3 regions of the Micromonospora profundi genome follow, and region 3 is predicted to be linked to each of the others. Evidence: riboswitches for the same ligand, from Rfam matches in the RefSeq annotation. Region 3 holds a riboswitch; each other region holds the start of a gene.
The links. A riboswitch is a leader RNA that binds a small molecule or an ion and turns the genes downstream of it on or off. The one in region 3 is predicted to bind S-adenosylmethionine.
Positions count from the first base shown of each region.

Region 1: it holds a riboswitch for S-adenosylmethionine, as region 3 does, so the genes downstream of both, thrC (threonine synthase) here and F4558_RS17210 (ABC transporter substrate-binding protein) in region 3, are expected to answer to the same signal.
Region 2: it holds a riboswitch for S-adenosylmethionine, as region 3 does, so the genes downstream of both, F4558_RS14730 (hypothetical protein) here and F4558_RS17210 (ABC transporter substrate-binding protein) in region 3, are expected to answer to the same signal.

Region 1 is NZ_JAATJK010000001.1:6,454,059-6,460,057, reverse strand. It holds gene F4558_RS28915 (GNAT family N-acetyltransferase) at 1-680, opposite strand, end outside; gene thrC (threonine synthase) at 970-2,256, opposite strand; SAM riboswitch class I at 2,267-2,402, opposite strand; gene F4558_RS28905 (DoxX family protein) at 2,559-3,008, opposite strand; gene F4558_RS28900 (ABC transporter permease) at 3,297-4,193, opposite strand; gene F4558_RS28895 (alpha/beta fold hydrolase) at 4,193-5,999, opposite strand, start outside.
Region 2 is NZ_JAATJK010000001.1:3,375,563-3,381,561, forward strand. It holds gene F4558_RS14725 (serine/threonine-protein kinase) at 67-1,641, shown strand; SAM riboswitch class IV at 1,720-1,840, shown strand; gene F4558_RS14730 (hypothetical protein) at 1,870-2,472, shown strand; gene F4558_RS14735 (hypothetical protein) at 2,647-3,624, shown strand; gene F4558_RS14740 (GIY-YIG nuclease family protein) at 3,584-4,303, opposite strand; gene F4558_RS14745 (S9 family peptidase) at 4,856-5,999, shown strand, end outside.
Region 3 is NZ_JAATJK010000001.1:3,930,677-3,936,675, forward strand. It holds gene F4558_RS17195 (hypothetical protein) at 1-93, shown strand, start outside; gene corA (magnesium/cobalt transporter CorA) at 124-1,245, opposite strand; gene F4558_RS17205 (APC family permease) at 1,440-3,389, shown strand; SAM riboswitch class IV at 3,462-3,573, shown strand; gene F4558_RS17210 (ABC transporter substrate-binding protein) at 3,854-4,726, shown strand; gene F4558_RS17215 (amino acid ABC transporter permease) at 4,772-5,548, shown strand; gene F4558_RS17220 (amino acid ABC transporter ATP-binding protein) at 5,551-5,999, shown strand, end outside.

The sequences.
Region 1 (5,999 bases), 2.5 Mb from region 3:
CCCCGGATGCGTTCGGCGTCGACCTGCTCCGGCTCCCACTGCACGTCGCCCATTGGCGCGTCGATGAGCAGTCGGCCGTCCAGATAGGCGATGTCCGCCAGGTACTCCGTCGGGGTCGCACCCTGCCAGGTGACGGACTGATAGCCCTCGGCCATGGTGTGGGCCTCGGCGAGCGCAGCGCGCAGCGCGACCCGGTCGATGCTGTCGATGTCGAGTCGGCGACGCACGTCGACAAGCGCGGCCTGGGCTCCTATCGTGGCGGCGAACGCGTCACCCGCCACTGATCGGGGCGGCCCGTCGGGCATCGTGGAGACGGTCATCCCGACCACCCGCTTGCGTCCGTGCTCGCGCAGCAGGCGTACCCCGTACTCGTGCAGTGCCCGGCCGACGCCGCGACGCCGCAGCTCGGGATGCACCGTCAGCTCGACTGTCGCGTTGTCGGTGTTGTCGAGCTGGGGCAGGTCCAGTTGCAGGTAGCCGGCCGGTACGCCGTCCAGCCGGGCCAGCGCCCAGAGCGACTCGGTGCCGGGCATCGGCGTGTGGAACAGCGCGTCGAAGCGACGCCGGCAGAACGGCGGGAAGTCCGGCATGTCGACGTCGTTGGCGGCCGCGCCGATCCGGTACGCCTCGTCGACAGCGGCCCGGTCGGCGCCGTCGAAGGACGCGATCGTGATGCTCATGCCGGCGAGCCTGTCACCGGGAAAAGCGATCGGGCCACCGAATTAATCCGGTGGCCCGATCGGACGTGGTCGGGAGGGACACTCGCACAACGCCTCCGGCGTTGGGTCGCAAGAACTTCAAAAGTCTCCGGCGAAATGCCCTCCCGCACGGAGCATCTTGCGCCGTCCGGTTCCTGTCGTCAAGTCCGCAGCGGCGGGTTTTCTACACTCACTGCGAAAAGCCAGTTACAGGGCGGATCGGCCCGATCCCCCGTCCGGGCGATCCCCCGCCCCCGACCGGCGGTGGACGTCAGCCGAGGAGACCGGCGTCGCGGGCGGCGCGCAGAGAGGGCTTGATGTGGTGGGTCGGGCCGACCTGACCGGCCACGGCGTCGATGGTCTTCAGCCCTTCGCCGGTGTTGAACACGACAGTCTCGGCCGTCGGGTCGAGCCGACCGGACTCGACAAGCTTGCGCAGTACCGCCACGGTGACGCCACCCGCGGTCTCGGCGAAGACCCCGGTGGTGCGGGCCAGGTCGCGGATGCCGGCACGGATCTCGTCGTCGTCGACGTACTCCATCCAGCCGCCGGTGCGACGGACCGCCTCCAGCGCGTAGAGGCCGGCGGCCGGGTCACCGATGTTGAGGGACTTGGCGATGCCTGTCGGCTTGACCGGGGTGATGGTGTCGGTGTCGGCGTGCAGCGCCGAGGCGATCGGGTTGCAGCCGGCCGACTGGGCGCCGAAGACCTTCCAGCCACCGGCCGGCGCCTCGACCAGGCCGATCTCGACAAGCTCGGAGAACGCCTTGTCAATCTTGGTGAGCAGCTCGCCGCTGGCCATCGGGATGACCACCTGGGCGGGGATCCGCCAGCCGAGCTGTTCGGCGACCTCGTAGCCGAGGGTCTTGGAGCCCTCCGCGTAGTACGGCCGGACGTTGACGTTGACGAACGCGGTGTCCTCGAACTCGTCGGTCTCGACCAGCTCGCCGCAGAGCCTGTTCACGTCGTCGTACGAGCCGTCGATGGCGACGAGTTCGCCGCCGTAGACGGCGGTGGTGATGACCTTGCCCTGTTCCAGGTCGCTGGGGATGAAGACAATCGAGGGCACCCCGGCCCGGGCGGCGTGCGCGGCCACCGAGTTGGCCAGGTTGCCTGTCGACGCGCAGGCGAACCGGGTGAAGCCGAGCGCCTTGGCGGCGGTGAGCGCCACCGACACGACCCGGTCCTTGAACGAGTGGGTGGGATTGGCGCTGTCGTCCTTGACCCAGAGCGGCGCGGTGATGCCCAGCTCGGCGGCGAGGTGCGGGGCCGCCACCAGCGGCGTCAGACCGGGGTTGACGGTGACCCGGGTGGCCGGGTCCTGACCGGCGGGCAGCAGCGCGGCGTACCGCCAGATGTTGTTCGGGCCGGCCTCGATCTGCTCGCGGGTGACGGTGGCTAGGGCGGCGGTGTCGTAGTCGACCTCCAGCGGGCCGAAACACTCGTAGCAGGCGTGCTGCGCGGCGAGCGGGTAGCGGGCCGAACAGGCGCGGCAGACCAGGGCGCGGGCGGGGCTGGCGGAGGTGTCGATGCCGGAGGCGGCGAGCGTCGACGTCATGTCGAGAGTCCTCTCATCTTTCCCCGCATCGCACGGTGCGGCAGGGACGGAATTGGCACCTGCCCCACGGGTCGCTCAGCGGTGAGCGCGCGGGGTGGTTGCCGGGGCGTCGTCGGGCCGTATCCCTCAGCCCCTCTGGATGAGGTATTCAGTTGTGCCGCCGATTCTAGGCACCGGCGGCCGTCGCATCCAGCGCTGATCCCACGCTGTGAGCTAACCGACCAGGCCAGGACGGGTGACGAGCACGGCGCGTCGCCGGGGCCGCCTCGTCGAGGCCCCGGCGACGCGCGGTGGGAGTGCGGTCAGACCGGTACCGAAGTGGGCTCGGCGATCGGCGCGGTCAGAGTGGCGGGGCGACGCCGGGCCAACAGCGAGTCGAGCGCCCAGGAGCCTGGGCCGAGCACCGCGACCAGCAGGAAGGACCAGCAGAAGAGCGCGGACAACTCACCGCCGTTCTGTAGCGGCAGCAGGCCGTCCGGCTGGTGCACGACGAAGTAGGCGTACGCCATCGAACCGGAGGCGAGAATCGCGGCCGGTCGGGTGAAGAGACCGACAAGCACCAGCGCACCGCAGATCAGCTGAATCAGCGCGGCCCACCAGCCTGGCCACGTGCCGAGGGGTATCGCCTTGCCGGTCACGGGGTTGCCGCCGAACAACCCGAAGATCGAGGACAGGCCGTGCAGCGCGAACAGCAGGCCGGTCACGATGCGGAACAGGGACAGGATCGGCCCGCCGAGCCGAGAGACGTTCATGGAACCTCCCATAGATGGATATCGATACCACCCATCATGGAGCATGAATCCATCGAAGTTAATAGATTCCTTGCTAGTGGGAAAATCCCTGCTCGGAACAAGCCGGGCGTGATCGCCTCCTGTGGGAGCGCTCCCGCAACCGACGGTACCGCTCCGCGCGCGGTCCGTACACCCTGTCGGCCTCGTCGATAGTTGCGGCGGCACGTTTCCGGCTTCCCGGAAATCGCGCATCCCACCCGACCGACGCCCCAGGAAGCGAGTCGATCGAGCGGTGGCGTCAGGTGGCCGCTACGACGTGATGTCCTTGCGGGTGAACCGCCAGAACGCCAGCCCCCAGAACAGCGTCGCGTAGCAAATCGCCGAGATGCAGCCGCGCACCACGTCGTCGGTCTGCACCGGGGTGGAGAGCAGCCCCAACCAGGCGGTGCTGAAGTGGGTGGGCAGGAAGTCGCGCAGAGCCCCCAGGGCGGTGATCTGGTCCAGGATGCTGGACAGGATCCACAGCAGCACGGCGCCACCGACAGCGCCGAGCGCGGCGTCCGTCGTCACCGACAGCAGGAACGCCAGCCCCGCCACCACCAGGAGTACGACCGCCAGGTAGCCGAGCACGGCGAGCAGCCGGAGCAGCCCCTCGGTCGGCTCCAGCTCGGCGGCGACAGTGCTGCGCAGCGGCGACCAGCCGTAGCGCAGGGTGCCGGCCACCAGCGCGGTGCCGGCCAGCAGGAGCAGGGCCAGCCCCGAGTACGCGAGCGCGACCACGAGCTTCACCGTGAGCAGCCGGGCACGGGGCACAGGGACGGCCAGCAGGTAGCGCAGACTCCCCCAGCTCGCCTCGCTGGCCACCGTGTCGCCGCAGAACAGCGCGACGACCACCACCAGCAGGAACGACGCCGACACGAAGATCGAGAACAGGGTGAAGTTGAGCCCGCCCGAGGTGGCCAGCTCGACCAGGCTGGAGAACTCGTTGCGGCCGTTGTCGTCGTCACCGCCCGAGTCGAACTGGAACGCGATCAGGATGATCAGCGGCAGCAGCACCATGAACCCGAGCGCCAGCTGGGTGCGCCGCCGGGACGCCTGCCGGCGGAACTCCGCAGCGAACGGCATGGTGGCCGACGGCCGGTAGCCCCGGGCCGCACCGGCCGGATCGGTGACGCCCGACGGCGTGTCGACGGAAGAGCCAGCCATCACCGGTCACCGCTTCCCCGAGAGTTCTCGCCCACCAGGGCGAGGAACGCGTCCTCCAGGCGGCGCCGGGGCACCACCCGGTCCACTCCGATGCCGGCGCGTACCAGCTCGGCCACCACCTCGCTGCGGGCCGTGCCGTTGGTGTCGACCACCAACTGCCCGTCGCTCTCCGGCAGCACCCGTACGCCGTGCAGGCCGTCCAGCACCTGCCGCGCCGCCACCGGGTCGCTGACATCGAACAGCACGCTCGGCGACTCCCCCACGATCTCCTCCACCGGCCCGGACGCCACGATCCGGCCCTTGTTCACCACCACCGCGTGGGTGCAGGTCTGCTCCACCTCGGCCAGCAGGTGACTGGAGACCAGCACCGCGCGCCCGTCGGTGGCGTACCGCTGGAGGACTCGGCGCATCTCGGCGATCTGCGGCGGGTCGAGCCCGTCCGTCGGTTCGTCGAGCACCAGCAACTCGGGCAACCCGAGCATGGCCTGGGCGATCGCCAGTCGTTGGCGCATGCCGTGGCTGTAGTTCTTGATCTTCCGGTGCACCGAGTCGCCCAGCCCGGCGATCTCCAACGCCGCGTCGAAGTGCGCGTCCTCCCACGGCCGCCCGGTCGCCCGCCAGTACGCCTTCAGGTTGTCCAGGCCGGACAGGTGCGGCAGGAAACCGGGCCCCTCCACGAGCGCGCCGATGCGGGAGAGCACCGGTGAGCCGGGCACCAGCCGCCGACCGAAGACGTAGATCTCACCGGCGGTCGGCTGGGTCAGCCCCATCAGCACCCGCAGGGTCGTGGTCTTACCGGCCCCGTTGGGCCCGAGCAGGCCCACCACCTGCCCCGGATGCACCTCGAAGTCGACGTTCGACACGGCCACGAAGCCGTCCGCGTACTCCTTGCGCAGGGCGCGCACGGCAAGCGGCGTGTCCGCGTACTCCGGATGCACCGAGCGGTCCTGGCGGCGGTGGCGGCGGCGGACAACTGCGACGACCACGACGAGCCCGATCGCGATGGCCGCGAGCAGGCCGGCGAGCACCCAGCGCCACACGGTCGCGGCAGTGGGGATCGGCTCTCCGTCGATCGTGGGCAGGCTCACCGCGCCGTCCACCGCAACCGTGTAGACGGTGGGCTCGGCCGGAGTGGTGTACGCCTGGTCGGACGTGGCGACCACAAGGCGCAGCCGGTGTCCGGCCTCGACACGGTGGACGATGCCGGGCAGCGTCACGGTGACCGGGCGGGCATCCTGCACCTGCTCCGGCAGACCGGTGAGCCGGACCGGCGCGACCAGCCCGTTCGACAGGGTCGCGGCGCCGTCCTTGTCGACGTCGTAGAGCTTGACGAAGAGCACCGCCTCGCCGGTCGGCGACGCGGCCCGCACTGTGACTGTGGGCGCGCCCGCCACGTCCACCGCCTCGGTCAGCGGCGTCGACTCGAACCGGGCGTGCTGGCCCGGAACGTCGCCGGCCACCCCGCCGAGCAGCGAGGTGAGCCCGCCGGCGAACGGGATCGAGGAGATCGCCGCCGGATTGCCGTTCGGCGGGTTCGCGATCGGCTGCGGCGGGCCGGCGACGGTGACCTCTCGGCGGCTGTCGCCGTCCAGGCCCGGATAGTCGGTGGCGCGGAAGCCGGTGGCGACCAGACCCCTGTCGAGCGCGTCGAAGCCGGCGATGCGCGACCAGGTGAAGTCGTCACCGGGCGCGTCGCCCTCGCCCTTGACGTAGTGGTCGAGCCACTGGACGGTCAGGAACTTCACCCGGTCCGAATCCGAGCGGGGGCCAGCGCCGCCGTCGTGACCGCCGGTGAACCAGGCGACC
Region 2 (5,999 bases), 560 kb from region 3:
GACGATGATCGGTTCGACCGCAACACTGACCATCTGACTGGGACAGTCGCAGGGGTGGAGGCAACGGTGCGGGCAGAGCCGATCGCCGGTCGATACGAGCGGGTCGAGGAGATCGGCTCCGGCGGCATGGGGCACGTCTGGCGCGGCTACGACAGCGTCCTCGACCGCGAGGTCGCCATCAAACTCATCCGCGTCGAGGCCGTGCAAACCCCGCAGCAGGCGGAAGAGTTCGCCAAGCGATTCCGCCGCGAGGCCCGCGTCACCGCACGCATCCAACACCACGGCGTGCCCCAGGTGTACGACGCGGTCCTCGACCGCTCCTACGACCGGCTCTACCTGGTGATGGAGTTCGTCCGTGGCACCGCCCTGCGGGCCTTTATCGACCCACAGCATCCGCTGCCGGTTACCTGGGCCGCCGCTATCGCCGCGCAGATCTGCACCGTCCTCTCCCACGCCCACGCCATCCCCGTCGTGCACCGCGACCTCAAACCCGACAACGTCCTGGTCACCGCGGATGGGGCGATCAAGCTCCTCGACTTCGGCATCGCCGCCATCCTGCGCACCGACGTCACCCGCCTCACCGCAACCGGCAGCGCCCTCGGCACTCACCACTACATGCCGCCCGAGCAGATCCAGAACGCACAGATCACGCCGCAAAGCGACCTGTACGCCCTGGGCTGCGTGCTGCACGAACTCCTCGCCGGGCAGCGGGTCTTCGCCGGCGGCAGCGACTTCGAACTGTGGCACCAGCACGTCACCGAGCCGCCACCACCTCTACGGACGCTCCGCCACGACGTGCCCGCAGCGATCGAGGAGCTGGTCCTCGATCTGCTGGCCAAGGCCCCAGAGGACCGGCCGGCGGACGCCTACGACGTCTACGAGCGGCTGCTGCCCTTCCTGCCCCTACCTGGATCGGCACCGCCCGCCTCCGAGCGCGCGAGCAGCACGATGCCCGACCCGACGCTGGTGTACCGCCGACCCAATGCGCCCCGCCGCCGACCCGCACCCGCTCCCGTGGTCCCGGCGCCGCGCAGTGGCACGTCGAGCGCCGATCCGGCGGCGATCCTGCGGACCGAGGTTCGAGACGCGATCAAGGCTGCCGTTGCCCAATCCGACGAGCTGCTGGACGACGAGCGGTTCGCCCAGGCTGCCGAGGTGCTCGAGGGTGTGATCGGACCCGCCAGCGAGGCGCTCGGTGCTGAAAGTCCACGGGTGCTGGGTCTGCGATCACGGCGAGCGGCCATTCTCATCATCGGCGGGGACTTCCGGCGCGCGCTGCCGGAGTTCGACGCCCTCGCCGCCGCATACACCCGTACCGCTGGCCCCACCAGCGAGGACGCGTTGGAATGCCTGCGGCAGGCAGCCCATTGCCGGGCGGAACTCGGCCAGGCCACCACAGCCCTGCGCCAGTTCCGGCAGGTGCTGACGCACGTACGCGCCGCCTCCGGCGACGTCTCCCCCACCGCTCTCGACCTACGTTTCAACATCGGCATACTGCTGGTCTCCGAAGACAAGGCCGCCGAGGCCGCAGACGAGCTCCAACCGCTGCACGACGACCTCTGCGTCGTCTACGGCCCAGACCATGAGCTGACCCGGGAAGTGGCCGACCTGCTTGCCCGGCTCAGACTCGCCGCCGACTGATAGTTCCGCCACCACCGTTGGCTCAGGTCTCCCCCCGCGGGATTGCTCCCGGCCTCGATGATCTCTATGCTTCCTGGGCGTCAAGAGTGGTCAGCGTCAAGCCTCCCGGCTTGCTGACCCGGCAACCGCGCCACCCGCGCACGGTGCCTCCGGGGGAAGACCAGGTCGACCGCAAGCTGCGGCACGGCAAGAGCGGGTGCCTCATGGCACCGGGAGAGCGAGTTCACCGTGCCGTTCAACGAGCTGGACCTGGCCGCCTTCGCGGTCTGCCTGACCTGCGGGCACCTTCGCGACGGTGCCCCGCGCGAGCAGCGGTGCCGGTGCCAGCCCCGTACGCCGGAGTGGGAGCAGCAGTGGCAGGGCCAGGACATCCCTGGTGACCTCGACCTGTGTGTGTTGTGCGTCCGGGACACGGTGATCACCCGAACCCGGTGGTCGTGGCTGGCCTGCGAAACCTGCCGACACGTCTCGCAGCTCGTCGGCGAATGGTACGGCCACCGTGCTGCACTGCCGCTGGGCCGGCACTCGCTCATGAACGGCGACGTGGTTCAGCCGCCGACGGCCGCGAACACCGAGGTCGCTGCCTCGCTGGTGACTTCCGCGCGGCGTGGTAACGAGCTGCGCGAGTGGCAGCAGGTGGAGTTCGACCGGCTCGCCGAGCCACTACGCCCAGTCGGCCCAAGTGTGCCGCTGGTCGAGTGGCAGCGACGGTGGTCGCCGTCGCTCGGAGCAAGCGTCGACGCTTTCGACCGCTACGGCGTCATGCCCGTCCCCCACGACCTCAGCAGCCTCCGGCAGGCGCAGAACGAATTCTTGGCCACCGCTCGTTGATCGCCAGTCCAGCCGGCTGCTGTTGGTGGTAACCGATCTCGCCAACAGCAGCCGGCTGGTCATCGCCCATCGACGGTCCGGTGATAACGGGCAGCTCGGATGCCGCGCCGTTCGATAGCATCCGGCCATGATGGACAGTGGCGGGCAGCGAAGTCGGTGCCCGGTGGTCGAAGCATGACCATCATCAGTGGTTGGCCGGCGCTGACCGTGGCATTGAGCAACAGAGCCTCGCCAGCGAGGTTGTTCATTCAGGAGCGGTTCGGCCGCTGGCAGGACCTGCAGGCACGGTATCGGGAATCCGTGGGCTCCCTTGTCGTGCCTGGGAGTCAGGCAAACCCTGGCACCATCGGCTCGGCCTTCGACTGGATGGTGCGCTTCATGCTGCATCCCAGACCGGATCTGCGCTTGGCACTGCTCGGCGCGCGCACTCCCCCACTCCGGCACGCGGTCGACGAACTGGCGCGCACGCTGGATTACTCCCGAAGCGGCGACAGCGTGGGGACCTCCCGGTTCACCGGGCCGGCCGCAGGCAGCGAAGCCGACCATCAACTCGTTGCCCGGGCGTGCTGGGCGCTGGCGCTCCTCACCGACCTGTACCGGGTCGGTTCCACACCCGGATCCCCGTTGATGGCCCTGGCCCCAAGGTCCATCACCGCCGGGAAGCTACTTGATCTCGCTCCACCCGCGGCCCTCGACGAGCTCCAGGCATTGCGCGCCTTCGCCGAGCGGAGCCTCCTGCCGTCCCTGTCGGCGCGGCATGGCGCGTGGGCCCTCGGGCCGACCTTCGCCGGGTCATCGTTGATGAACGCCGACGCCGATCTGATCGCCGCAGGTCTGCTGCTCGACCTCAAGACGGGCCTCGGCAGCAAGCGCCGCGCCGGGACGCGGCGGTCCTCATTGGAAGCGCCGACCATCATGCAGCTGCTCGGCTACGTACTGCTGGACTTCGCTGACGAGTTCGCCATCGAAGCCGTCGGCGTTTACAACGCCCGCTATGCACACCTGACGACGTGGCGCCTACCGGAACTCCTGGCTGAGTTGGCGGGCCGGCCCGTTGATCTAAGGGAGGAACGTGTGGCCTTCCATCAGCTGCTCGCCAGGGACGACCACGTTACTCCTCGCGTCGGAGACCATCTATGTAGCCCTGGATGAGGGCGGACGCGTCGCGGTAATCGAGGTCGAAGAACTCGCGGTCCTTGCGCACCCGATAGGGCGCCAATCGATCGTGCAGCTCGGCCTCCACCGACGGAGCATCCGCGACCACCCACAAAGCGCGCACGCCATACGGGATAACGACGCCGGTCGCCCGATTGATCTCCCTCACCCGCTCCTCAACGGTCCGCTCGGTGTAGCCAATCTTCAGCATCCGAGGCTGCTCGCGAGTCGACAGCACGTAGATGTAGCCAGCTCCTCGCGGTTCACGCGGCTGTTCCCCGACGAGTCCGGCCAGATGGACCTGCACGTCCGCGTCAATCAGGAGCGTGAGCTGCTTCGCAACGGTTGCATCGTCGCCATCCCTGATCGCGCTCCGTAGGCGACCGAACGCATCACCAGCTTGTAGGCAGCGCTTACGTCCAGGGCGGCCCAGCTGTTGCCACACGGTGAACCAGTCCCACTGGTCCTGCTTGTGACAGCGCGAGTAGAGCCCCTTGACTTCCGACAGGGCCTCCAGCAGTGACGGGCTGGACTCAATCGGGCCGTTCTGCAGGTAGCTCAGCACGGCCGCTACCGACTGACGTCGTTTCTGCTGGACCTCGGGCTTGACGGGGGCCATCCCGAAGCCCCACTTCTGCACGACCTGCACGCGATGGTCTCGAACTGGAGATGCCACGACCGCCTCCTCCTCCCGTAGCTTCATGCGCCGTCGGATGCGGCGATCCCGGCCACCTCAGCAGCGGCCGGAATGAGCGGGAAGAGTATCCAACACGACTCGCTGGCCGCCGAGCCGGAGCCCGTGCGGAAGGCCGCCCGCCTGCGAAGGAACACGCGACTACAGGCCGAGAGAGCGGAGCGGGCAAGATGACCCTCTGCGTGGTCTCCGGCCCTACCCGCGAGGAGACTCGGGCGGTCGCCCACGTGCTGGCCCGCGTCCGGCCCGCCGGGCCGGAAGTAGGTGACAATGGCATCCTGTTTCACCGCCATGAATCATCACGACGGATCGCTGGCGGCGTCGCCCGAGGAGGAGTCCGTGGAGTTGGCACCAGAATCTGATGCCGTCTCTGCGGCCAGCGCCGTTCGCGCGTCAATCGGCTTCGACCAGCTACGCAAGGTCGGGGATGCGCTGTACTGGCTGGAGTCCCGTCCGAGCTCCGGGAGCGGCCCGACCCTTGTGCGGTGGTCGGCAGACGACGGCGTGGCCGACGTAACTCCATCGCGTTTCGCCGTGACCAGCAGTGTGCACGCCTACGGCGGTGGTACGTACGCCCCGAGCAGCGACGAGGTGTGGTGCGCCGGCGCGAACGGCCTCTACCGGGTAACCGAAGGCCACGTCCGCCTGATGGTGGAGGACTCGTCGTCGTTCGGTGACCTGACGATCGGCAACGGCGAGCTGCTCGCTGTACGGGAGACCGACGACGGTGACGCCCTGGTGGCGGTTTCGTTCGTCGGCGCCCCGGTGATGCGGGTGCTTGCGGAGACTTCGGGCTTCTTCGGGGCTCCGCGACCCCGGCCGGGAATGCTGGCCTGGTTGCGGTGGAGTGAGCGGGACATGCCGTGGGACGCGAGCGAGCTGTGGGTGGCACCCTACGGTGCCGACGGGTTGCTCGGCGATCCGGTGAAGCTCGCAGGCGGGCCGACGGAGTCCGTGGTGGAGCCGCGGTGGGGGCCGGACGCCGCCCTGTACTTCGCGTCGGATCGCAGCGGCTGGTGGAACCTCTATCGCTGGGATGGAGAATCGGTCGAGCCGGTGGCTCCGGTGGCGGCCGAGTGCGCGGCCGAGCCGTGGGAGCTGGGCTACGTCTCTTACGACTTCCTGACTGATGGCCGAATTGTGATGGTGGTGCAGGAAGGGCCCCGCCACCACCTGGCCGTCGTTGATCGAGCGGGAGCGGTCACGCCGGTGAAGCTGCCCTACACGTCGATCAAGCCGTACCTCGCGGTCGGCGGCGCGTCGGTGGCCTTGGTGGGATCGTCACCGGAGGTGGCCCCGCAGGTGGCGCTGGTGCACCTGGGCGACGAGCCGCGTGTCGAGGTGTTGGCTCGGGCCGAGCATCCGGGGCTTGACGAGCTAGCGGTGTCGACGCCGGTGGAGCTGCGCATCCCGGTTGAAGGCAGCCGGGAGGTGGTGGCGCTGGTATATCCGCCAACCGGGGCGGCCCCGGACTGGTGTGCGCCCGTCATCGTACGGGCGCACCCGGGTCCGACGGCTTCCAGCCTGGTACGGCTGGACTGGCAGGCGCAGTTCTTCACCAGCCGCGGGTTCGCCGTCGTCGACGTCGACTACACGGGAAGCACCGGGTACGGGCGGGCATTTCGGCAGGCCCTCTACGGCCGTTGGGGCATCGACGACGTGGTGGACTGCCGCGCCG
Region 3 (5,999 bases):
ACCATCTGGGCCGCCGCCGTGCTGCTCGGCCGGATCGGCGCCGGTGACGACGACATCGAGGACGAGCGGCACATCCTGCGCGGCATCGAGTGACAGCGCGCGGCCCGGTGGCCGCCAGCGCGCTCACAGCCAGCCGCGCCGCTTGAAGATCAGGTAGAGGGTGCCGCAGACCAGCAGCATGAGCAGCAGCGCGAACAGGTAACCGAAGCGCCAGTGCAGCTCGGGCATGTGGACGAAGTTCATGCCGTACACGGTGCCGATAAGCGTGGGCGCGAACAGGATCGCCGCCCATGAGGACACCTTCTTCAGCTCCTCGTTCTGCGCGTAACTGGCGGCGGTGAGGCTGCGCATCTCCTCGTTCTGCTGCTGCGAGACGAGGGTGGCGTTGACGGTGAGGATGCTCTGGAGCAGGTGCCGGAAACCGTCCACCCGCTCCACCACCTGGGTGAGGTGGTCGGTGACGTCCCGCAGGTAGCGGCTCAGTTCCTCGTCGGCGCCGTCACCGCCGGCCAGCGCGCCGAGCATTGCCAGCAGCGGTCGGGCCGCCCGCTGGAACTCGATGACCTCCCGGCTGAGCCCGTAGATGCGCCGGCTGGCGTTCGGGTCACCGCCGAAGACCTGCGTCTCGATCTCGTCGATGTCGTTCTCCAGCCCCGCCACCACCGGCGCGTACCCGTCGACGACCTGGTCGAGGACCGCGTACAGGACCGCCTCGGGCCCCTGGGCGAGCATCGGCGCGTCGGCCTCCATCCGTCGCCGCACAGCGGCCAGGTCGGGGGCCTCACCGTGCCGGACCGTCACCACGAAGTCCGGCCCGATGAACAGGTGCAGCTCGGAGAACTCGACCTCTTCCCGCATGTCGTCGTAGCGGGCGGCGCGCAGCACCACGAACAGGGTGTCGCCGTACTGCTCCAGCTTGGGCCGCTGGTGGGCGTTGATCGCGTCCTCGACCGCCAGGTCGTGCAGGCGGAACTCCCGGGCCAGCGAGGTGATCTGGTCGATGTCGGGCCGGTACAACCCGATCCAGGCCATCGCGTCGGTCTGCTCCTGGAGGCAGCGGTACGTGTCGGCGAGACCGTTCGGTGAGGCGAACCGGTGCCCCTGGACGTAGACGGCGCTGTCGACAAGACCGCCGGAGGGCTCCGTGGTCGGCTCCCCCATGGGTGGCACGCCGACGCGGGTCTCGTACTCGTCGAGTTGGCGGCCGAAACCACCGCCCGGGCGAAACCGACGGCCGCCGACCATGACGCGCTCCCTTTTCCGGTGCCGCCCGTCCGGCGGCCTCCCCACCGGGACGCGCTGCTTTCCCCGGGCCCTGCGGCCCGAAACCCTCCGGCGTGCCGCCCGCCGGACGCCCGGCGACCAACGGTTTCGGCGGACGGGCGGCGGTGCGCCGACGGATACTCGCGGTGACCATGGGCGGGACGGGGGTAGCGCCGATGGAGGTCGACAGGCGCGCCGGCCGGCGGACCGACCGGGTGCGACGCTGGCTGCTCGCCGACGCGTCGGAGCGGCCCGTGCCGCAGGGTCTGCACGCCCGCCCACCGGCGCAACGGAACCACCCGTGGTGGAAGGTGATGTGCCTGACCGGCGTCGATTACTTCTCGACGCTCGGCTACCAGCCGGGCATCGCGGCGCTTGCCGCCGGGGCGCTCTCGCCGGTGGCGACCCTTGTGCTGGTGCTCGTGACGGTGCTGGGCGCGCTGCCGGTCTACCGGCGGGTGGCGGTGGACAGCCCGCACGGTGAGGGTTCCATCGCGATGCTGGTACGCCTGCTGAGCTACTGGCCGGGCAAGCTGTTCGTGCTGGTGCTGCTCGGTTTCGCGGCCACCGACTTCATCATCACCATCACCCTGTCCGCCGCCGACGCCACGGCGCACCTCGACGAGAACCCGTTCTGGCCCAGTGGCCTCAAGGGTCACGAGGTGCTGCTCACGCTGCTGCTCGTGGCGCTGCTCGGCGCGGTGTTCCTCAAGGGCTTCGGTGAGGCCGTCGGGATCGCCGTCGTCCTGGTCGCTGTCTACCTGACGTTGAACGCCGTGGTGATCGTCGACGCGCTGTGGCGGGTGGTGACCCATCCGAGTGCGGTCGGGGACTGGACCACAGCCCTGACCACCGGGCACGGCGACCCACTGATGGTCGTCGCGCTGTCCCTGCTGGTGTTTCCGAAGCTGGCGCTGGGCCTCTCTGGCTTCGAGACCGGCGTGGCGGTGATGCCGCACATCCGGGGGGACCGGCGGGACTCGGAGGACCGTCCGCTGGGCCGGATCCGGGGCGCGCGTCGCCTGCTCACCACCGCCGCCGCCACAATGAGCGTCTTCCTGATCACCAGCAGCGTGACCACCACAGTGCTGATTCCGCCCGAGGCGTTCCAGCCGGGTGGTCCGGCGAACGGGCGGGCCCTGGCCTATCTGGCGCACGAGAATCTCGGCCAGGTCTTCGGCACGGCGTACGACCTGTCGACGATCGGGATCCTCTGGTTCGCGGGCGCCTCGGCGATGGCCGGCCTGCTCAACCTGGTGCCCCGCTATCTGCCCCGGTACGGCATGGCGCCGGCCTGGGCGCGGGCGGTCCGGCCGTTGGTGCTGGTGTTCACCGGCGTCGCGTTCCTCATCACGATCATCTTCAGGGCCAGCGTCGACGCGCAGGGCGGCGCGTACGCCACAGGGGTTCTGGTCCTGATCACCTCGGCGTCGACGGCGGTGACCCTCGCGGCACGGCGGCGCGGGCAGCGCGGGCGCATGATCGCGTTCGGAGTCATCGCCGTCGTGTTCGTCTACACAACGGCGGCGAACGTGGTGCAACGCCCCGACGGCGTCAAGATCGCCGCCTGCTTCATCGGTGCGATGATCCTGGTGTCGGCGCTTTCGCGGGTGCTGCGGGCCTTCGAGTTGCGTGTCGACCGGGTCGAGTTGGACCCGCTCGCGACGGCGTTCGTCGCCGAGCGTGCCGGGCGTCGGATCCGCCTCATCGCCCACGAGCCGGGGCGACGCGACCTGGCGGAGTACCGCGACAAGCTGGCGCAGACCATGGCCGACAACGACTTCCCCGACGACAGCGACGTCGTCTTCGTCGAGGTCCACGTCACCGACCCGTCGGATTTCGAGACCGGGCTGCTGGTGCGCGGCAGTGTGGCGCACGACCGCTTCCCGGTGCTCAGCCTGGCCAGTTCGTCGGTGCCCAATGCGCTGGCCGCCCTACTGCTGGAGATCCGCGACCGCAGCGGTCGGCGCCCCCACATCTACTTCGAGTGGACCGAGGGCGGTCCGGCCCGCAACGTCCTGCGCTACCTGGCGTTCGGGCAGGGCGAGATCGCCTCGGTGACCAGGGAGATCCTGCGCCGCCAGGAGCCCGACCCGACGCGCCGGCCGCACGTGCATGCCGGCTGACCAGGCAACGGACGGTGAGCGTGGTCATATCGGCTGGACGGCGGGCCGGGGTCTGCTGCTAGCCTCGGCGCAGGTCATGAGTGCCAGCGCGAAGCCCCGGCTTGCTGGCCGGCAACCCTCCTCCGCGGTGGGGTGCCCCGGGTGAAGACCAGGCACCGGCAGGACGCCGGTGCAAGCGTGGCCTGGCACCCAGGTCAGCACAGACCCGGGAGACCTCTATGCGCATCCTCACCACCGATCCACACGCCGACGGCGCGGACTTCCGCACAGGTCGGGTCACGCCGGTACTGATCCGGCGACGGCACGTGGACATGATGCGGGTGTGCAGCGCCGCCTGTCGCGGCCGCGCAGCGCACTAGCGCACTCCCCCTTTCCAGGAACCACACCAGCGGTACGCCCTCATCGGGCGCACCGTGGGCGGCGCACGTCCACGCCCGCCCCTGACGCGACCTTCGGAGACACTCGTGCGATTCCTTCCTGCCCTGACCCGTGCCGCCGCTGTCGGTGCCGCCGCGATCCTCGCCGCGACCGCCCTCACCGCCTGCGGCTCCGACGACTCCTCGTCCGAGGCCACCGCCAACCCGTACAACCTGGCGCAGCCCGGCGTGCTGCGGGCCGGCACCCTGTCCGACGCGCCGCCGAACGTGTTCCTCAAGGACGGCAAGTTCACGGGCTTCGACAACGACCTGCTCACGGCGGTCGCCGACAAGCTCGGCCTGAAGGTCGAGTTCGTCGGCACCGACTTCTCCGCGCTGCTGTCCCAGGTCAACAACCGCAAGTTCGACGTCGGCAGTTCCTCGATCACCATCACCGAGGCGCGGAAGAAGACAGTCGACTTCGGCAACGGCTACGACTTCAGCTACTTCGGTCTGGACGTTCCGGCCGGCTCGCCGATCACCGGCTTCGACCAGCTCGCCGGCAAGCGGGTCGTCGTGGTGCAGGGCACCGTCCAGGACGACTACGCCACCGGCCAGAAGCTCGACCCGGTCCGCGTGCCGGACTACAACGGCGCGGTCAACCAGCTCAAGGCGGGCACCGCCGACGCGTGGATCGCCCCCGCGGAGATCGGCGACAAGTTGGCCGCCGAGAGCAACGGCAAGATCACCGTGGCGGCGAAGCAGCTCAGCAACTCTCCGACCGCGTACGCGGTGGCCAAGGGCAACGACAAGCTGCGCGAGGCGCTGAACAAGGGCCTCGACGAGGTCATCGCGGACGGCACGTGGAGCCGGTTGCAGGCGCAGTACTACCCGGGCCGGCCGGTTCCGGAGGACTTCAAGCCGGGCAGCGGCACGGTGGCAGTGCCGTCGGCTGCTGCGTCCGCGTCCGCCGCTTCCTGACGGCGTACCGGTGACGAGCGAGCAGGGCGGTAGGAGAGGCGACCGATGGATCCGTTGAGCACCCTGTGGGAGACCTTCTTCGACTGGAGGTCGATGCGCGAGGCACTGCCCGACATGCTGACCGTCGGGCTGCCCAACACCCTGATCCTGGCGGTCTCCGCCGCCCTGCTCGGCTCCGTGCTGGGCCTGCTGCTCGCTGTCGCCGGCATCTCCCGCAGCCGGTGGCTGCGCTGGCCGGCGCGCGTCTACACCGACATCTTCCGCGGGTTGCCGGCGGCGGCCACGATCCTGCTGATCGGCGTCGGGCTCGCCCCGCTGGGAATGGAGATCTGGGGGCCCGACCCCTACCCGCTGGGCATTCTGGCGCTGTCGCTCATCGCGTCGGCGTACATCGGTGAGATCTTCCGCTCGGGCATTCAGTCGGTGGAGGCCGCCCAGTTGGAGGGCGCTCGCGCGCTCGGCTTCTCCTGGGCCGACTCGATGCGGCTGGTGATCATTCCGCAGGGCATCCGGCGGGTCCTGCCCGCCTGGGTCAACCAGCTCATCGCGCTGATCAAGGACTCCAGCCTTGTCTACTTCCTCGGGCTGGTGGCAAGCCAGCGGGAGCTGTTCCGGATCGGGCAGGACTACGCGGCAAACACCGGCAACCAGTCCGCGCTGCTGCTGGCCGGGCTCTTCTACCTGGCGTTGACAGTCCCGCTGACGCACATCGTCAACTGGATCGACCGGCGGCTGCGCCTCGGCCGGCCGGCGACCGCGCCACCAGACGACGACGAGGACGAGCTGGCGCTTGCCGGCATTCCGGAAGGAGACCGCCGATGAGCATCGCGACGACAACCTCGGTCAGCCTCGACGCGCGGGACGTACACCTCGCCTTCGGGCCCACCCGGGTGCTGCGCGGCGTCGACCTGACAGTGCCGCGCGGTGCGACGGCCTGCGTGATCGGGCCCTCCGGTTCGGGCAAGTCCACTCTGCTGCGTACCCTCAACCGGCTCATCGAGCCGGACCGCGGCGACGTGCTGCTGGACGGGCGCAGCGTGCTGGGCGACGACCCGGACGCGCTGCGGCAGCGGGTGGGAATGGTCTTCCAACAGTTCAACCTCTTTCCGCACATGAGCGTGCTGCGCAACATCACCCTCGCACTGCGCCGGCTGCGCAAGCTCAGCGAGGACGAGGCGGTCGCGGTCGCCCGCGCCCAGTTGGAGCTTGTCGGGTTGGCCGGAAAGGCCGACGCCCGGCCGACGCAACTCTCCGGCGGCCAGCAGCAGCGCGT